DNA from 2 places in the Neobacillus sp. GCM10027624 genome. Region 2 is predicted to be linked to the other one. Evidence: riboswitches for the same ligand, from Rfam matches in the RefSeq annotation. Region 2 holds a riboswitch; the other holds the start of a gene.
The links. Region 2 has a riboswitch for thiamine pyrophosphate ahead of ACFQZ9_RS09535 (uracil-xanthine permease family protein). Riboswitches for the same ligand answer to the same signal wherever they lie in the genome.
Positions count from the first base shown of each region.

Region 1: it holds a riboswitch for thiamine pyrophosphate, as region 2 does, so the genes downstream of both, ACFQZ9_RS04610 (ABC transporter substrate-binding protein) here and ACFQZ9_RS09535 (uracil-xanthine permease family protein) in region 2, are expected to answer to the same signal.

Region 1 is NZ_JBHTHD010000002.1:916,043-923,424, reverse strand. It holds gene ACFQZ9_RS04655 (DNA-3-methyladenine glycosylase I) at 1-100, shown strand, start outside; gene ACFQZ9_RS04650 (YuzK family famiily protein) at 126-275, opposite strand; gene ACFQZ9_RS04645 (CBS domain-containing protein) at 583-1,050, shown strand; gene ACFQZ9_RS04640 (hypothetical protein) at 1,106-1,267, opposite strand; gene ACFQZ9_RS04635 (TetR/AcrR family transcriptional regulator) at 1,648-2,313, shown strand; gene ACFQZ9_RS04630 (GTP pyrophosphokinase) at 2,332-3,081, shown strand; gene ACFQZ9_RS04625 (DUF8832 domain-containing protein) at 3,281-4,114, shown strand; gene ACFQZ9_RS04620 (metal-sensitive transcriptional regulator) at 4,242-4,556, shown strand; gene copZ (copper chaperone CopZ) at 4,572-4,778, shown strand; TPP riboswitch at 4,857-4,966, shown strand; gene ACFQZ9_RS04610 (ABC transporter substrate-binding protein) at 5,133-6,125, shown strand; gene ACFQZ9_RS04605 (thiamine-binding protein) at 6,140-6,430, shown strand; gene ACFQZ9_RS04600 (ABC transporter permease) at 6,432-7,199, shown strand; gene ACFQZ9_RS04595 (ABC transporter ATP-binding protein) at 7,196-7,382, shown strand, end outside.
Region 2 is NZ_JBHTHD010000003.1:893,388-904,202, reverse strand. It holds gene ACFQZ9_RS09545 (acyl-CoA reductase) at 1-1,150, opposite strand, end outside; gene ACFQZ9_RS09540 (long-chain-fatty-acid--protein ligase) at 1,113-2,231, opposite strand; gene ACFQZ9_RS09535 (uracil-xanthine permease family protein) at 2,200-3,534, opposite strand; TPP riboswitch at 3,609-3,719, opposite strand; gene ACFQZ9_RS09530 (ATP-binding protein) at 3,774-4,493, opposite strand; gene ACFQZ9_RS09525 (ECF transporter S component) at 4,490-4,990, opposite strand; gene ACFQZ9_RS09520 (ATP:cob(I)alamin adenosyltransferase) at 4,980-5,564, opposite strand; gene ACFQZ9_RS09515 (bifunctional adenosylcobinamide kinase/adenosylcobinamide-phosphate guanylyltransferase) at 5,567-6,010, opposite strand; gene ACFQZ9_RS09510 (histidine phosphatase family protein) at 5,962-6,573, opposite strand; gene cobS (adenosylcobinamide-GDP ribazoletransferase) at 6,531-7,319, opposite strand; gene ACFQZ9_RS09500 (cobyric acid synthase) at 7,316-8,824, opposite strand; gene ACFQZ9_RS09495 (bifunctional adenosylcobinamide kinase/adenosylcobinamide-phosphate guanylyltransferase) at 8,821-9,393, opposite strand; gene cobD (threonine-phosphate decarboxylase CobD) at 9,363-10,451, opposite strand; gene cbiB (adenosylcobinamide-phosphate synthase CbiB) at 10,426-10,815, opposite strand, start outside.

The sequences.
Region 1 (7,382 bases), on a different contig from region 2:
TTATGCCTTTATGCAGGCCGTTGGAATGGTCAATGATCATGTGATGACATGTGACTGTTATATGAAGTTAAGGAATGAAAACACAAAAGGGAACAGGTGAATGTAAACCGGTTCCCTTTTTCTATTTAGGTTGCGTAGGCATAAAGTTTACTCGTGATTTCTGCAAGCAATCTCTTACTTTCTCGATAATTTCGTTCTCGTTGATTTTCAACTCTAATTCTCACTGAATGCTTTTGACTATATACTTGATAGCCAACTCCATGAGCCTTGTGCATGGCTTTTTCCATTTCACTCGTGTAATTCAATTCTAATGGATTGATAAAAAATCCCCTCCGTTAGGTTTTTTATTGAACAAATACATCTTACCATCAATGTATTTGTATTCACAAAGCGGATATACCAGTGTATGCCTCCGTATCAAGCGCCTAGTAAGAGTGTCAGGAGGTCACCTCGTCAATCCTTAAAATAATGGCAGTTTCCTTCCAATATGGGCATGTTTTAGCAATAAAATCATTGAAGGTTCCAAATAATAGAAGTTACATAGCTGTTCATTATTAATACAACAGAAAGCGGTGCTGCGTTATGAAAGTAAAGGATTTTATGATAACAAGTGTGATTGCCGCCAGTCCTGACGCAACAATTAAAGATGTAATGAAAATAATGGTTGAAAGAAAAATCGGTGGTGTGCCGATCATGGATAAGGAAGGGAAATTACAGGGGATTGTTACGGATGGAGATATTTTGAGGGCGATTCAACCGGTTGACCGAAGAATTAATGACTATTTTTCTTTTATCAGTTATCATTGGGAACAAAATTTAGAGAGCAGGATTAAAGAGATGGCGAATCTGAAGATCATAAAAATTGCCAAAACCCATGGTTTGGTAACGGTTTCACCTGAGGATGATGTGAAACAAGTGGTACAACTTTTAGCGAAACACCATTTTAAAAAGCTGCCGGTGATTGATCAATACAGTCATGTGCTGGGGGTCATTAGCAGGGGGGATATGATTCGCTGCGTTCAAAACACGGTATTTGATAAGATGCGTTAAAAATAAGCCCATCACTTCAGTGGGAAGTGATGGGCTTAATAAAATGATTATTTATTTAATTCATTGATTTGTCCAGCAGGAAATCTCCTTTTGGTAAGGTAATAATCTTTCCACCAATTTGCACATGAATGGTATCGTTAAAGATGGCCTTCACGATTCCTTTTAAGGAAATGGTTGAATTAATGTCAATTTTTTTCGGTTCAGAATTGGCTGCCAAATTATTCACACCTTCCAAGGTAGTATGGTGATATTATATAGGATGAAAACCAGAAAACACTAGGCAGAAGTATTGGGAATGTATTATTATTCACATCATATGAAGATCATTCCGGCAGGTGCCTAGATATTCTCAATCCTACAGTAATTTTCTTTAATAATTCGGTGAAAAAATCAAAAATCCTGTTCATTTCAGAAATTTTTAATAAATTATGTTCATGTTATTCCAATTTCATTTAGTCAAGGGGTGCCAACTAAGAAGTGGATATAACATGAACTATGGTTCATAGTATTACATGGTTTAAGAAAACTGTCAATGGAAATATGAACAGAGGTTCACCTTTTTATTATTTATGATATGATTGGACCTGAGGTGATAAAATGTCAGACCGTGAAGACCAGTTGGTTGGTGATTTTCCTTTTGTACCAAAACAAGAGCGTGCTCAGCAAAAAAGGAATGCTCTGCTAGAAAGTGGTCATGCATTGTTTATTTCGAAGGGATATGAGCAAACCACCGCAAAGGAAATTGCTGCCAAAGCAGGGGTTGCTACAGGGACCTTTTATCGGTATTTTTTAGATAAACGTCAATTATTGATGTCGCTATTAGAGGATAAAATTGAAAAACTTATGCCTCCTGAACCAAGCTGGGTAAACGGGAATCCTGAAACCAGGTTAGCTGAACTGCTTGAAGCGCATGGGAATAGGTTGCAACGGCTTGGATTACATCGTGTTTTACCAGAATTATTATTAAAGGATCCGGAGCTTTCAGAGGTTATCGCTTCTGCAAAATTAAAAATTCACGGCAGAATCTATGCAGGATTGCAAAAGGCTTGTGAGAAGGGGCTAACCTGGAAGGACTTAGATTTAAATACGCTTACTTGGTCGATTATGCTGCTTGCTGAGAATACAACCGGTAAAGTGTTGGAATCAGGGGATACCGAGGAATATCATAAAACTGCTAAAGTAATCTGTAGAATGGTTTTCCCTCCTGAAGTATTGAAAAAATTACAAAATGGCGAAAAGTACGAAGAAAATATAGAGAATTGAGAGAGAGGGAGTTTTCGGTTGGAAATTGAACAATTCCTTAATATAAAAGAGATTAAAGAATTAAAGGTTGAATTAATACGTTTTATGATGGCTTATAAGTTTGCCTTGGATGAAATGAATACAAAAATAAATATTCTTCAGGATGAATTTAATTTTATTCATGACTATAACCCGATCGAGCATGTGAAGTCGCGGTTAAAATCACCGGAAAGTATATTAAAAAAGGTTTACCGCAAAGACTTCGATTTTACGTTAGACAGCATCAAGGAAAATATTAAGGATATTGCAGGAATAAGAATTACCTGCTCCTTCCGATCAGATATTTATGAAATAAGTAAGATGATTGCAAACCAAAAGGATGTTAGAGTTGTTGAATATAAAGATTATATTCAAAATCCAAAACCAAATGGCTATCAAAGCTTGCATCTTATTTTGGAAGTCCCGATCTTTATGTCTGACCGGGAGGAATTAGTTTATGTAGAAGTCCAAATCCGAACGATCGCAATGGATTTTTGGGCAAGTTTAGAGCATAAAATTTATTATAAGTATAATGAGGAAGTTCCAGAGAAAATGATTGTAGAGTTGAAGGAAGCTGCGACCATGGCTACTCATTTGGATCAAAAAATGGAACGACTTCACAAAGAAATATCGGTCATCAAAGAGGAGAATAAAAGAAAAGATGAGACTAGCATTTTTAATCTTGTTGGTCATCAATTCTCAATTCCCATGTTAGAGACATTAATGGAAAAGGTCGGGGACCGAAAGTAAAAGCACTTTTTTAAAAAGGTGCTTTTTTTATTGCTCATTAAAGGGAATTTACCCATATATAAATGGAAAATATTTTATTTTTCGTTTGACATTTTACTATAGGGGGGTATAGTATATTGTGTATATAAGCTACACAAATTAAATAAATTTTAGCCGACGGGTTAGATTAAATACCAAATAATAGAAGGGAAGTAATGTAATGAAAAAATGGGCACTTGCGGCAGTAGTATATTTGCTCGTTATTATTGGCGGCTATTGGGTATACGATGCGAATTTTAAGACGGAAGCTAAGTCAACGATGGATATGAATCATGAATCACCGGTTTCAACAAGTGAAAGTCATGCCCATAATGATTCAGGGTCTGGCGGCAACCATGAGAGTACAGGTACAGAAGCAGGAGAAGTAAAACCAACCTTTAGCTATAAAGATGGCAAAATAGAAATCATCCTAAAGGATATGCAGGGTGATCCTGTTAATGACCTTGAAGTAAATCATGAAAAACTGATGCATTTAATTGTGGTGAATGAACATTTAGACCAGTATTATCACATCCACCCCAATGAAATCGGTCCAGGGAAGTTTGCAATTCCCTACCAATTAGCGGATGGTCCGTATAAAGCGTTTATTGATGTAAAGCCAAAGAATTTGAATTATAAAGTAGAGCCTGTTCCCTTTACGGTTGGTAATTCAGTAGAAAATCACAGCCATCCTTCATTAGTACCTGACCAAACTTTTATTAAAACCATTGATGGAAAAACTGTCGGAATGAAAGTAAGTTCATTTGAAGATGGAAAACAAGTCACTCTACAGTTTAAATTGGATGAATCCACACTTGAGCCGTATTTAGGTGCTGCCGGTCACGTCGTCATCCTAAACGAAAATGCTGATCAATACTTGCATGTTCATCCAAAAGATGAAAGTAAACCGGTATTTGAAACCCAATTTGACCATCCCGGAATCTACAAAATTTGGGCAGAATTTAGACAGGCTGGAAAAGTTAGGGTGTTTCCATTTATAATTAAAGTTAAGTAAATACTCTGGATAGTAGAACAGGATGTCAAACTATTTCCTTACTTTTACTATACCGGGGTATGATATAATATCCAAAAAGGAGGGTGTGCGGATGTCTGGTGAAAACAATTATAATGAAGAATTAATAATGGATGATGCGTGCTGCGCTTCAGAAGGCAGCCACAGAAAAAGCCATCATTCAGATAAAGTAAAAAACAATCTCGTAACACGTCTCAATCGGATTGAGGGCCAGATACGTGGAATTAAAGGATTGATTGAAAAAGATACCTATTGTGATGATGTGATTACGCAAATTTCCGCAACCCAATCAGCCCTAAATAGTGTGGCAAAGATTTTACTAGAGGGACATTTAAAAAGCTGTGTCCTTGAAAGGATTCAAGAAGGGGACATGGAAGTTCTTGATGAGGTTCTTGTAACGATTCAAAAATTAATGAAAAAATAATGGAGGATTCCTAAAATGGAAAATATTACTTTAAGTGTTAAAGGAATGTCTTGCGGCCATTGTGTGAAAGCAGTAGAAGGGAGTGTAGGAGAGCTCCAAGGTGTTAAACAGGTAAAAGTCCATCTTGATAATGGCACAGTTGATGTTGAATTCGACCAAAATGTTATTAACCTTAGCAAAATTAAAGAAACCATTGATGATCAAGGATATGATGTGGTTTAAGTCTCTATAAAAAATAAACATATAATGCTAGCATATTAAAACACTTCTGTTATAATGAGTATGGAAATAAACTTCATACATTAAATGTAGGGGAGCCGGTGTTGCCGGTTGAGAGTTCGTTCTAAAAACGATAACCCTTGGAACCTGATCTGGGTGATACCGGCGGAGGGAACATATTCTTAAACAAATAAGTTGTTTGCCAATATGCACTCGAGGTTCTAAGAGCCCGGGTGCTTTATTTGTTGTTTGGGAAATTTTGTTCTATTATGCTTATAGCAACCGGATTGTTTCTCATAGGCAATTCTAGTTTTGTTTCCAACAGATTCGGATTATACATATGGGGGAATAAAGAAAATGAAAAAGTTGTTTGTTCTACTACTTACCGTTTTTCTGATTGCTGGCTGCAGCAGCAAAAAAGAGACAGATACGGCTAAGGAAAATACGAAAAAGCTCAAAAAGATTACGGTCGTTCTTGACTGGACGCCAAACACAAATCATACAGGGCTTTATGTGGCAAAAGCAAAGGGATATTTTAAGAATCAAGGCTTGGATGTTGACATCATTCAGCCGGGAGAAACAGGTGCTGATCAGCTTGTTGCATCTGGAAAAGCGGATTTTGGCGTTGGCTATCAAGAGGGTGTCACGCAGGCACGTGTCCAAGGTGTTCCGCTTGTATCCATTGCTGCGGTTATCCAGCACAATACATCGGGATTTGCTTCGCCCGTTGACAAAAATATTAAAGCACCAAAAGACTTTGAAGGAAAAACATATGGAGGATGGGGTTCTCCTGTTGAAAAGTCCGTCATTACTTCTTTAATGGATAAAGAACATGCCGATGCAAATAAAGTAAAAATCATTAATATGGGAGATACAGATTTTTTCACTGCTGTGAAAAGAGATGTTGATTTTGCCTGGATTTATTATGGCTGGACCGGTGTAGAGGCAGAGCTTCGCCATCAAAAAATCAACATGATCTACCTTACTGATTATTCTAAGAAACTTGACTATTATACACCAGTGTTAGAAACAAACGAAAAGATGATTGCCAATAATCCTGATACTGTTAAAGCCTTTTTAAAGGCAGCATCAGAAGGATATGGATTTGCAATTAAAAACCCAGATCAAGCAGCAGATATTCTCATCAAGGCAGCACCAGATTTAGATCCAAAGCTTGTCAAGGCAAGTCAGAAATGGCTATCACCTAAGTACCAGGATGATGCGTCTCAGTGGGGAATACAAAAAAAGACTGTTTGGGAAAACTATGCTTCTTGGATGTATGACCATAAGCTTCTTGATAAAAAACTGGATGCCGAAAAAGCATTCACGAATGAATTTTTACCAAAATAATGGAGGGGTTTCACATGGCAAATGCCTTAGTGAGCATTCAAATTATACCGAAAACAAAGGATGGAGAAGATGTTATTCCTTATGTGGATGAAGCCATCCGTATTATTGATGAATCAGGAGTAAAATATCAGGTTCATCCTTTGGAGACCACGATGGAAGGTAAGCTTGAACATTTATTTAGTGTTATCACCAAAATGAATGAACGCATGATGGAAATTGGCAGCAAAAACGTGATTTCGCAAATTAAGGTATTGTATCAGCCGTCAGGAATCACGATGGATCAATTAACGGAGAAGTATCGCTAAAATGAAGAAACTGCTTTTAAAAGGGTGGAGACCAGTGTTGGTTCTCCTCCTTTTGTTCGTGATATGGGAAATGATTGTAAAGACCGCAAAAATCGAGGAGTGGCTGCTGCCGGCACCATCGAAGATTTTTACTGAAGCCATCCGCGGCTGGAGCGAATTTTACCCGGATTTATTCTCGACAACAAAAATTGCTTTATTTGGTTTTGTAATCGGTGCGGTGATTGGTTTAGTGGTGGCGGTGATTCTTTATTTAATTCCGGTTTTACGAGATTCGTTTTATCCGTTACTCATTCTTTCACAAAATGTACCGACCATTGTGCTTGCTCCGCTTTTAGTGATTTGGTTCGGGTTTGGGCTGCTGCCGAAAATGATTGTGATTACACTAGTTTGCTTTTTTCCTATCACTGTTGCGGCACTCGACGGTTTCAGGCAGACGCCCGCAGAATTAAGACATTATATGATGATGGCGGGGGCTTCGAAAACGCAGGTTTTTTGGAAATTGGAGTTTCCCTTTGCATTGCCATCGATTTTTTCCGGCTTGAAAATTTCAGCAACCTATAGTGTGATGGGAGCCGTTATTTCTGAATGGCTTGGTGCAAAACAGGGGATTGGTGTCTATATGACAATGGCATCCTCATCATTTCGCACTGATCGTGTGTTTGTTGCCATTTTTGCGATTATGCTATTAAGCCTATTATTTTTCTTATTAATAGTGTTGGTGGAACGCCGGGTTGTCCGCTGGCGGGTAAAAGGAGATGAGGGAAAATGAGCCATCTTATGCTGAAAAAAGTATCGAAAAGCTTTGGTGCAAACGAGGTTATGGACGGGATGAATTTTTCCATCAAAAAGGATGAGTTTGTTTCTATCATTGGTCCTTCAGGCAGTGGAAAGAGTACGATTTTCAATTTAATTGGCGGAATGCTGGCTCCAGATCACGGTCAAATCATGCTGG
Region 2 (10,815 bases):
TTGCAAAGACACTGACGCCATCCCCTGACAATGACTCCAAATGATAGTGATTTCTTACCTTTTGAATGGATATTGCTTCTTCAGTGGAAAGCACGGCCCGCGGACGTTTTTTATGATAACGTTCTAATTCTGCTGCAAGCAATTGAGCAAATTGCATTGGGCTCACTGCTCCCCCCTTTTCCACTAATACTGATTGGGGTGACAAACAGCTTTGTTGATCATAAACCGAAACATCCTCCGCCAATTTATGAATCGTGTCAAAATAATGGTCTGAAGTAAGTGCCTCATTGCCAATCAAAGCGAGACTAATTTTGTGGCCATAGGTTAAGAATTTCTTTCCAAACGGCACGAGTTCACGTACTTTTTCTACGGTTGTATTGGATCCATAAACAATCACCGCTTCCGCTGCTGAAATTGCCTGCTCCTCAAGCTCCTTTGTCCCGCCTTTCCAGGGAAGAATCGCGATAGATTCGGCTAATAGCGGGTCCACTTCCGCTAATGATTCTGCAAACAAAACGGGAAATAACGGCTCCGCCGTAGAGGTTTTTCCGATATTCGCGGATTTCAGCAGCAGTCCCATGATTAAACTCCAGATTTGAACACCTGGCACGTTTCCTGAGAAGACATGAAAAATCGACCTTGGTCCAAACGCTCTGCTCATCCCCCCAGTTTTTCTCGGACGAAACTCATCAAGCATAGCTGGCTGGTCAAACTCTTCATCTAGAAAGCGCAGGAGTTCTTTTTTGCGAAACATTCTGATGTACCGTTTTAATTCTAGCCGGACCATCTCCGAATCATATCCAGTAATTCTAGGAATTAGAATTTCCGCAATTTGTCGTAACCGATAATCAGGATTTAGCCATTGCTGAACAGCCAGGTCAATTTTTGCAACGATATCGCTTATCGAGAGACCAGCTAAATATCGATCCCTATTTTCCTGAACAGTCCGAGAAATCTCGGCGATGTTACCAGCGGATAGAATCGGATATTTTAGCATAAAAACGCCCTTTTCTGTCTCGTACAATTCCTCACGAAATCCAGTTAGCTGGATTGACTTTGGTACTTTATAGGCCGGAATTTCTACTACACTATCATCCACCATCGTAATCCCCTCATTTTCCATTTGCCTGCAATAATTGGTCAATTGCAATCGAGCAGCCTCTTGCTTCTGATCCCTTTACTCTTCCAAGTAAAACAAAGCCTTCCTCCGTTTTATATCCCAAATCCTCTGTCAAAATTGCCTGGCAAGAATTCCAATTAGCTAAGTCATAATGCGCGATTACCCCTGTCTCGCCATTACCTACAGGCTCTAATGTATTTGGATCCAGCACGATAGTTTTCACCCAGGCTGGTCCAGCTTTATCGAAAACAATTGTTCCCGTTAGATGGTTTGATAGAATGGTTTGATCATAGATTTGCGAACTTAATTCCGTCATTCCATACATATTGACGCACATTGTACGATCGACATGGAAATACTCATTGAACATGGAATATAAACGGTTCATTTCTACTTCCCGTGACTGTCCTTTAAAACCGCCTGTATCAAAAATCCGGCTACCCTTTGCCAGCTTGAACCTAGCGTTCTTTTCTTTTAAATTATCTAAAACATGCACATAAGCGAAAGTTGCTCCTATCAGGAGAACCGGCTCCCCCCGTTCTTCTGATTCCTTTAATGCCACTGCCAGCCCTTCCATATCAAGACCGTTTTCATCGAAAAAGAAACGGCTGTTTTCGGTACCTAAAAAGGTTACTGCATTTGTTAAATAACGGGAAAGCGAAGAATTCTGATTCAAATCTGCCCCCGGCGACAAAACGAACATCGTGATTTTTTCGACATCCGGCAATACAAATTGTTTAAACGGCCCCTTCATGGAAGCATCCCAAACTGCCAGTGTTGGATGATAGTTTTTCCCCTTAGCATTCGGGTTTGTCGTGCCGCTTGTCATAAAGACAGCCTCAATTTCCTCTACAGGTTCAGAGGATAAAACCATTTCTTTAAATCCTTGAATTGGAATAGCCGGAATATCCCTCCAATTTTTGACCGTTAACGGTGTTTTCCGTTTTGATTGGCAAAACTTCTTGTATGGTAGATTGAATTTAAATTGAAAGTTAAAAAGCTTTAAAGCCAGTTTATTAAAGTCAGTCTCAGCTTCAGGAGGAAGCCCTTCTGGAAACTGATGAATAAAATCTATGATTTCACAGGTGATCTGTTGTGACTCCACTCTCATTTTTTACTGCCTCTTTTCTAAACAATTTTGGTAAATTAACGAATAAAACCTGTAGAATGATAGAGAAAAACGCACCAATAAAAATGCTATTGGAGAGGAACGTTCCAACTGTTCCTTTTACATCTTTAAAATACGTCGGCAGACTAATCGCTAATAGGATGGATAATCCGATAATCATGTAATTTGTTTCGTTTTTATCCACTTTAGCCAAAATCGAAATTCCGGTAAAAACTAGGCTGGCTGCGGCAGGTAAAAAGATCCCGCCGACAACGGCATCCGGTGTCAATGCTAGAATGGCACCGGCTTTTGGGACAAAGCCCAGTACTAAGAAAATTACCCCAGCAACGATCACCGGTTTTCGTGACCCTATACCTGTTAATCTTAACAGTCCAACGTTTTGTGCATATGCGGTAGTAGGAAATCCTCCGATTAATGAGGAAATAAGTGAACCGGCAGACTCACCTGCAAAACCGTTCCGGATTCTTTTTCGGTCTAAATCAATATCAAGCATTTCCGCGGATGCCTGATAAACACCCATTGCTTCAATAATCGCTACAATATAAGCGACAAAAAACGTCAAAAACCAACTCCAATGGAAGGTGAATTCTCCATAAGGAAGAAAATGAGGCATGCCAAACCAGCCTTTTTCACTAATAATTGAAAAGTTTGTTTTTCCAATACAAATGGCAATCAAGTCGCCAACAATCAGGGCAATAAGGAAAGAGAATGACTTCCATATGCCGCGCCCGAAAAGAGATAATACAATAACCACCAAGGCAGTTGGGATGGACATGACTAGCGTGCTCGAGCTTGCAAAGCTGTCCATTCCCGGTGTTCCGCCTAAAAATTCATATAACGTAAAGCTTGATAAGGAAATTCCGACGATAAAAATAACGGTTCCGGAAATAACTGGTGTAAATAGAGCCTTTAGTTTTCCAATTACACCGGTAATGGATAAAAGAAGAACAATTATTGCACTTAAAAAGATACTGCCACTTGCAGCCGCAAGCGCATTTGCTTTACCTGCTGAAATCATGATGGAGTCAAAGGCTGCGGACGGTCCTTGAACAATTGGCAATCTGACAAGCTTCGTTGCTTGTATCAAGGTTACCAGTCCTGCAGAGATAAAAATGGCGTTGACAATATTAGCTGATAAGGACAGCGGCAATCCAATCATTGCTGCGACAAAAATTGGATCCAGCCAGACATTTGAAACAAAGACATGCTGCAATCCATATAAAAAACTTTTAACTGGCGGTAATTTTTCCTCCACCCCTATTACAATACTTTCGTTCTCATTCATGCTGTACTCCCCTTTATAAAAAATAAAAAAGCCAGATCCATAATAGGACCTGACTTAATTGGCAATAGAAAAAATTAATTTTTCCACTACTTTCCTACGCTGGTACGATCCAGATCAGGTCCAAAGGGTTAAAAAACAAATTGTTTTTCTCTCAGCCTCGAATCCGGGCACCCCTAGTAGTCTATGAATTTAATAATTTTATCCTATACCTAATTAAAGTGAATAGCAACCAAAATATTTTAAAATTCTAAACGCACCTGGTGGAAATAATCACCAGATGCACTCTTAATTTTTTCTTCAAGGCCTACAGAATAAACGGCAATAAAGCAAGTGGAAGGACCTGATGATTTAAAAACATCTACATCCGTTAGTAGATTTACTTTTTCTATAACCATATTTGAAAATAGTTGATTCATCTCATATAAGATTCCTTTTGAGCCCACTGGTAAAACAACCACATCTTTTAGTGTGCATATTTCTTGGAAAAGTGCCAATGGTACCACGCTATCCGATTGCTCCACCACCTCATTGCCAACAAGGGGCATCCCAATAACCGCAACTCTTAAAGAGTCTGAAGGCGATACTTCCATTACTGTATCTGCTCCCTTTTTTCCAATTACGATAATCCCGACAGCAGATTGTTTTAAGGAAAAATTACTTTCTGTACTTCCCGTAACGGAAACTTCGTTTAAACCAAGTTCCTTTACTCCCTTTTGAACACCTTTGACGAGTTCCTTCCACGGTTCATTGCCGCAAAAATTGTGAAGTACCACAGAAATAGGCTTTCCACCACCTGCAATGCATTCCATGGCGGCAACACGAAAGGAATAATAGGCAACCGTTTCATAGGATACTTTAACCAGGTCTCCCTCCTTCATCCCAATCCCACCGCTATTATCGCTTGAAATGATAAGTGATTCCTCTTCGTTTAAAGGTATGGTCACACTGTCTCTCATCATTTAAGTTCTTCTTTCTGTCCTGCAGTTTTAAAAAGACCTGAAAGTCTCGGAATCAACAGTAACCCTATTATCACATTGATCATTGAACCAATTAATAATGATGGGACAAGTGTCACGTAGAAACCCATACTCATTAAAAAAATAAAGGGAAGCGGTGCGGCAAATGCGTTTCCTAAAACAAAAAGAGCACTGGCTATGATTCTCTTATTTTTATACAAACCCCCGAAAATCCAAACAAGCACTGCCATTTCACCGGCAATTAAAATATGCATTGGTCCTAGTGGAAAACCGCCAAATAGGGCAGATAATAAATGGCCAAATGCAGCGACAATCGCTCCTGGTCGAGCCCCGATTAATACAGCTGCTAGAAGTGCTGGGAACACATCCAAGGCGACACTTCCAACGACTGCTGGAATTTTGATGGAAGCCCCCACTACAGATAATGCGGTGAAAAGCGCAAGCCAGCTTAGCATTTTTCCCTTCAATCTATTTTTCATCCGACCGCTTCCCACCTCTGAACACTTTTGCACTCCTTACATACTCCACATCTTTTACATTCAGGCGATAATTAATTACCCTTGCTAAGGCAAAGAAATAGTCTGATAGACGGTTTAAGTATTGCAGTGCAAGTTCAGGAGCATTTGAGTCAGCTTTTATCAATTTTACCACCAAGCGTTCTGCTCTCCTTGTTACGGTCCTCGCAATATGAATCGAGGCAGCCGGTTTTGTACCTCCTGGTAAAATAAACCTTTCTAATTCAGGAGCCTCTTCAATATACTCATCGATTTTCTTTTCCAAATAATCGATCGACTCTTTATGCAGTTTTATTTCACGTTTTTCTGAAACATTTGCTAGGTCTCCGCCACAATCGAATAATTCGTGCTGAATGGTTTCAAGGTCGGCTAGTACATCTGCGAAAAGGACCGGATCAAGCTCTTGAATTGCCTGGCCGACAAAACAATTTACCTCATCAACGGTTCCATACGCTTCTACTCTAGTATCATCTTTATCAACTCTTCCGCCAATGATACTTGTTTTTCCCTTATCACCGGTTCTTGTATATATTCTCATCCTTACATTCCCCCACTCTTTATTGTTTGATTTAATCCATACCAAATGACGTCGACTCTGTCTGCTGCTGCTGCAATGTCCTGATAGGCCCATCCGGTCAGGTCGCGCCAAAGTCTGTTTTCCTTCTCCAACGGAACAATTCCTTTTGTAATATCTGTTCCAATTACCACTAGGTTTCGATTTCTCTCTGCCCTCTCCCAGGAAATCCAATGGGTTACGCAGTTTTTCCATATTTCACGACATTTGTTAGGTTCATATTCTTTCATTAAATCGTTTATCCACATTTCAATTCCTTCGAGAATAAGCAATGTTCCAGGTTCATCTAGTTCAAAAGGGAATGGATCATTCTGATAAGCAGATGTCCATTGGGCTTTGATTTGAACCTTGTAGGTCTTTCTCACCCACTCTCTTTTCCCATTAAAGGCACCGCCTGTAATAAAGTGCACCGCTCACCCCTCCTTAACGCTTCACGGTTAAAGATTAATTCGAATCCTTCATGATGTGGGGATTGCCACTCCCAAAATTCTCTTATTTCTGGTGAAAACTTTGTCAGGATATGACGAACTACACCACCATGGGTAATCACCGCACAGCTTTGCAGATTATTCAGCAGAATTTTATTCACAATCTGACTCCATCCATCTTGAATTCTATCTTGAAACTGCTGAAACCATTCCCCTTCCGGCGGACGATACTTTAATGGTTCAGACAGCCACTGCCGGTATAGCAGATCTTCCTTCAATTCATCATACGTTTTTCCATCCCATTCACCGAAATCCATTTCCCTTAGCTCTTTTAATAGATAGGGACTTTCATCAGGAAAAAAAGTCTTTGCAGTTTCTATACATCTATGTAAATCGCTGGAAAAATAACAACCATAGATACGATTAATTGGTATTTTCATTTCATCTAGGATTAAAGGCGAATCCTTCCACCCCAAATAGGCTCCTCGTTTATTTGCTTCTGTCAGTCCATGACGAAATAATGCAATAACCACAATGTCATCCATAAGACGATCTCCGTCCCTTCTACTGATGCTCCCAATACATCCCCCGTGATTCCACCAAACCAATTCAGTGCCTTACGGCGGCAAAGCAGATAACAACCGGCGGCAGCCAACAACAAAATTATGACCCCAATCACTTTTTCATTTAAAAATACCACCAAAGCGATAAAAAGAATGATAAAAACAGGATAGATTAATACTAGTTTAGGTGACACGGCTTGTTGAAACATCGCAGCCATTCCTTCCTTTTTAGCGGATGGAACCTTAACCAGCAAAACTCCCATTACACACTTGCTGAAAAAAGGAATTGCAGCAATAAAAACAAAGGTCAACAAGGACGAATTCTCGGTTATCTCAAAAATAAAAAATAACCGGCAGCTTAGTAAAACAATAACCGAAAGAACACCAAATGCTCCCGTTCTCGGATCCTTCATAATTTCCAGCCTTTTTTCCTTACTGCCATAGGAAAAATAAGCATCACTTGCATCGATCCAGCCATCGAGATGGATTCCTCCAGTTAGAAGAATCGTCACCAGCCAAAGAAAAAAAGCAACTGCCAGATGGGAAAACGGCGTAAATTCTTTTAGTAAATAGAGAAGAACAGCATAGATAATGCCTTGAAACATCCCTAAAAGCGGGAAGGCTTGAACTGCCTTTCCCAGATGTTCCGCATCCATTGGCAGTTCTCGACGAACCGGAACTGCTGTGAAAAATTGAAGGGCAATAAAAAACCCTTTAAAGAACTTCATGCCTTTGGACTCCATTTTTCCATGATATCTTTTAGTTGCTCCCACTTTAGATGACGTTTCATCTCAAAAGCAAGGGCATCAAATCGTTGATCTTTAAAATCTTGGATCTTTCTAATCTCTTGGAGTGGCAGTCCTTTCTTTTTCCGTATGAGATTGATCCAACGATTTCTCCATTCGTCATTATGAAAAAGATGGTGGAGATACGTCCCGATGATTTGGCCGTTTCTTTGAAAATAACCTTCTCCTTTTCCATTTGCCAATCTTAAAAATGAACATCCATTTTGTTTGATAAAAGTGTTTCCCAAGTGGATTTCATAACCTTCTAATGCAAGCGTTACAGGGAACCCAGTATTTTCGTGATATGCTGCCTGCGCTCTTGTAGTTTCTTTCTCTTGATAAAAAATCGTTTTTCCCGGAATCAAGCCTAAACCTTTTACGATAATGTTGGCTATTCCTGTATCAGTACCGGCTTCATCAATCATTTCTTCCCCGAGAATTTGGTATCCGCCACAAATCCCGACTGTAAACCCGCCGCTTTCAAAATGTTTTTTGATTTTAACATCCAGTCCTTGTTCTCTAATGAACTTCAAATCTTGTATCGTACTTTTTGTCCCAGGAATGATGACAGCATCCGGTTTACCAAATTCATCGCCCCGTTTTACCCAGCGGATCGAAACATCTTCTTCATATAAAAAAGGCTCAAAATCACTATAATTTGATATAAAAGGCAGATGGATGACAGCAATATCAATATTTCCCTGTTTTTGATTTGAAAATTGATGGGCAATGGACAAGGAATCTTCACCATCAATCATATGATGGTCAATATATGGCAATACCCCTAAAACAGGAATCCCGGCTTTTTCTTCGATCCATTGAATTCCATCATCAAATAAGGAAATGTCCCCGCGGAATTTATTAATGATGATCCCGGCTACTCGTTTTCTTTCCTCCGGTTCTAATAGTTCAAGCGTGCCAACGATACTGGCAAACACACCTCCCCGGTCTATATCAGCAACAAGCACAACCGGCACATCTGCAAGAGCTGCTACCTTCATATTGACCAACTCACGGTCTCTTAAATTAATTTCAACAGGACTGCCCGCCCCTTCAATAACAACGACTTCAAATTGTTTTGACAGCTGTTTAATGGATTCCTGAATCACTTCTAACCCTTTTTCATAAAACTGTTCTCGATATTCACGTCCTGAAAAGGTTTCGATGGCTTTCCCTAAATAGACAACTTCAGCATCCTGCTTTGAGCGCGGCTTTAACAAGATTGGGTTCATCCAAATAGTTGCCTCGACTCTAGCTGCTTCCGCCTGGATTCCCTGAGCTCGGCCAATCTCTTTTCCATCAATTGTTACATAAGAGTTATTTGACATATTTTGTGATTTAAACGGTACCACCCTAATGCCTTCATTCGAAAAGATTCGGCATAAGGCAGTAACAACCAGGCTTTTGCCCACATCTGAGGCAGTTCCTTGGATCATGATTCCCTTCATGATTTCATTCCTTTCATTAAGTTAGGGATGCCTGCTTCTACTAAGTAAGCCTCATCCGCAGCCTCTACCAGCTGACGATGGATAGCTCCCAGCAATCTACCATATGTTAATACAAGCTCATTTTCGCTTAATGGCTCATAACCAACTTCGTTACTAACGACAATCATTGTTTTCACATGATTTTTTATCGCAGTAATCCCTTTGAGAATTCGTTCCTTCACTGATTCTAGAAAAATACGATCCCAAGATTTTTCGTTAGCAAATAACTCATTATTCAATAGCGTTGTTACGCAATCGAGCAGGACAATATCCTGCTTCGTAAATTCCTCCGCCCGCTTGCCAATTTCAATCGACTGCTCAACCGTTTTCCATTTATACTTTCCTGTTTCACGGTCACGTTGATGGCTGCCAATTCGTTCTCTCATTTCTGAATCTGAGGGAACACCTGTAGCGAAGTATACAAGATTCCCTCCCATACCAGCTATTTCCAATGCCATTCTCTCAGCAAAACTACTTTTGCCGCTTCGAACACCGCCAGTTATAAAGACAAAGGATGGAGCTGACGCCACTTCGCTAACACCTCCAACAGCCGGTCATTTTCCTCCCTGCTCTTAATGGCAAAACGAAGCCATTTTCCCTCCAGCCCTGGAAAATTGAAGGTGTGCCTTGGAATCAAGCCATTATGAAGCAGATATTCAAAGAGTTCAAATTGATCTTGTAAATAAGGGTCTTGCATTAAATAGAAATTAACCTCAGAAGGTGTTACCACAAAGTTTTGGTTTTGAAAAAAGTGAAATAATCTCTTTCGTTCTAGAAAAATATAATCCTGTGTTTCTTTTATAAACAATCCATCTTGCAAACAAAGTTCACCCGCTACCAAAGCAATGGTATTCGTGCTCCAATGGGATTGCAGCTCACTCAGTTGTTTAATAACAAATGGCTCAGCCACTAGATACCCTAAACGAATTCCGGGTATCGAAAACATTTTCGTCATGGAGCGGATAATAATTAAATTTGAATATTGATTTATGTAGGATAGATAGGATTCATAATCTACAAGAAAATCATAAAATGCCTCGTCCAGGATAACGGAGCAATTGTGCTTTTCACATTCTTCTAGAATTGAAAGAATGGTTGAGACAGGATATTGAATCCCGGTTGGATTGTTTGGATTACAGATAAACAAGGCATCTGCCTCAATTAGACTATCTTGTATATCAGCTGGATTTAATTCAAATGAAGGTCCCTTCAATTGATGATAGACAATATCGCATTTATTGACCCGGCAGTTTTTTTCATATTCTGAAAAAGTAGGCTCGATGATGACTACCTTTTTACCTGAGAACATTCGGGCTGTTAAAGCAATTAGCTCGGCGCCGCCATTTCCAATTAAAATGGAATCCACCGGAATTTGTTCCTTTTTTGCAATCCTTTCCTTCAGCCCCTTAGCGAAAGGGTCTGGATAGACATGAATTTCTTGATAAAAATCCATCCATTTTTCCATTAGCGAAGAAGGCGGTCCCAGCGGATTTATATTTGCACTATAATCAATATATTCCTTTGGAAGCGTATGCCCCATTGCCTCATATAAATAGTGGGGATTAGAACCATGTGATGGCCAATTCAATGAACATCCCTCCTGCCCATAGTAGTAATAAAAATAGAAATACAGTTTTTCCTAAAATCGCATTTGCCTTTGGGATATGCTCCGCCTTTATCGGCGAAAGAGGGTCCCCCATTTTCGCCCGGTTCGATACGATCCCTTTGTAATAGTTAATCCCGCCAAGCTGAATTCCTAAAATAGCTGCCACAGCCGCTTCTCCCCAGCCGCTGTTTGGACTTGGATGTTTTTTTGCGTCGCGGAACAAGATTGTCCATGCATCACGATACTTGATTTTTTCAGGACGATTTCCCAAAAGCATGATGAATCCAGTCAGACGGCTAGGAAGCCAGTTCATCACATCATCCCATTTTGCAGACGCCCAGCCAAA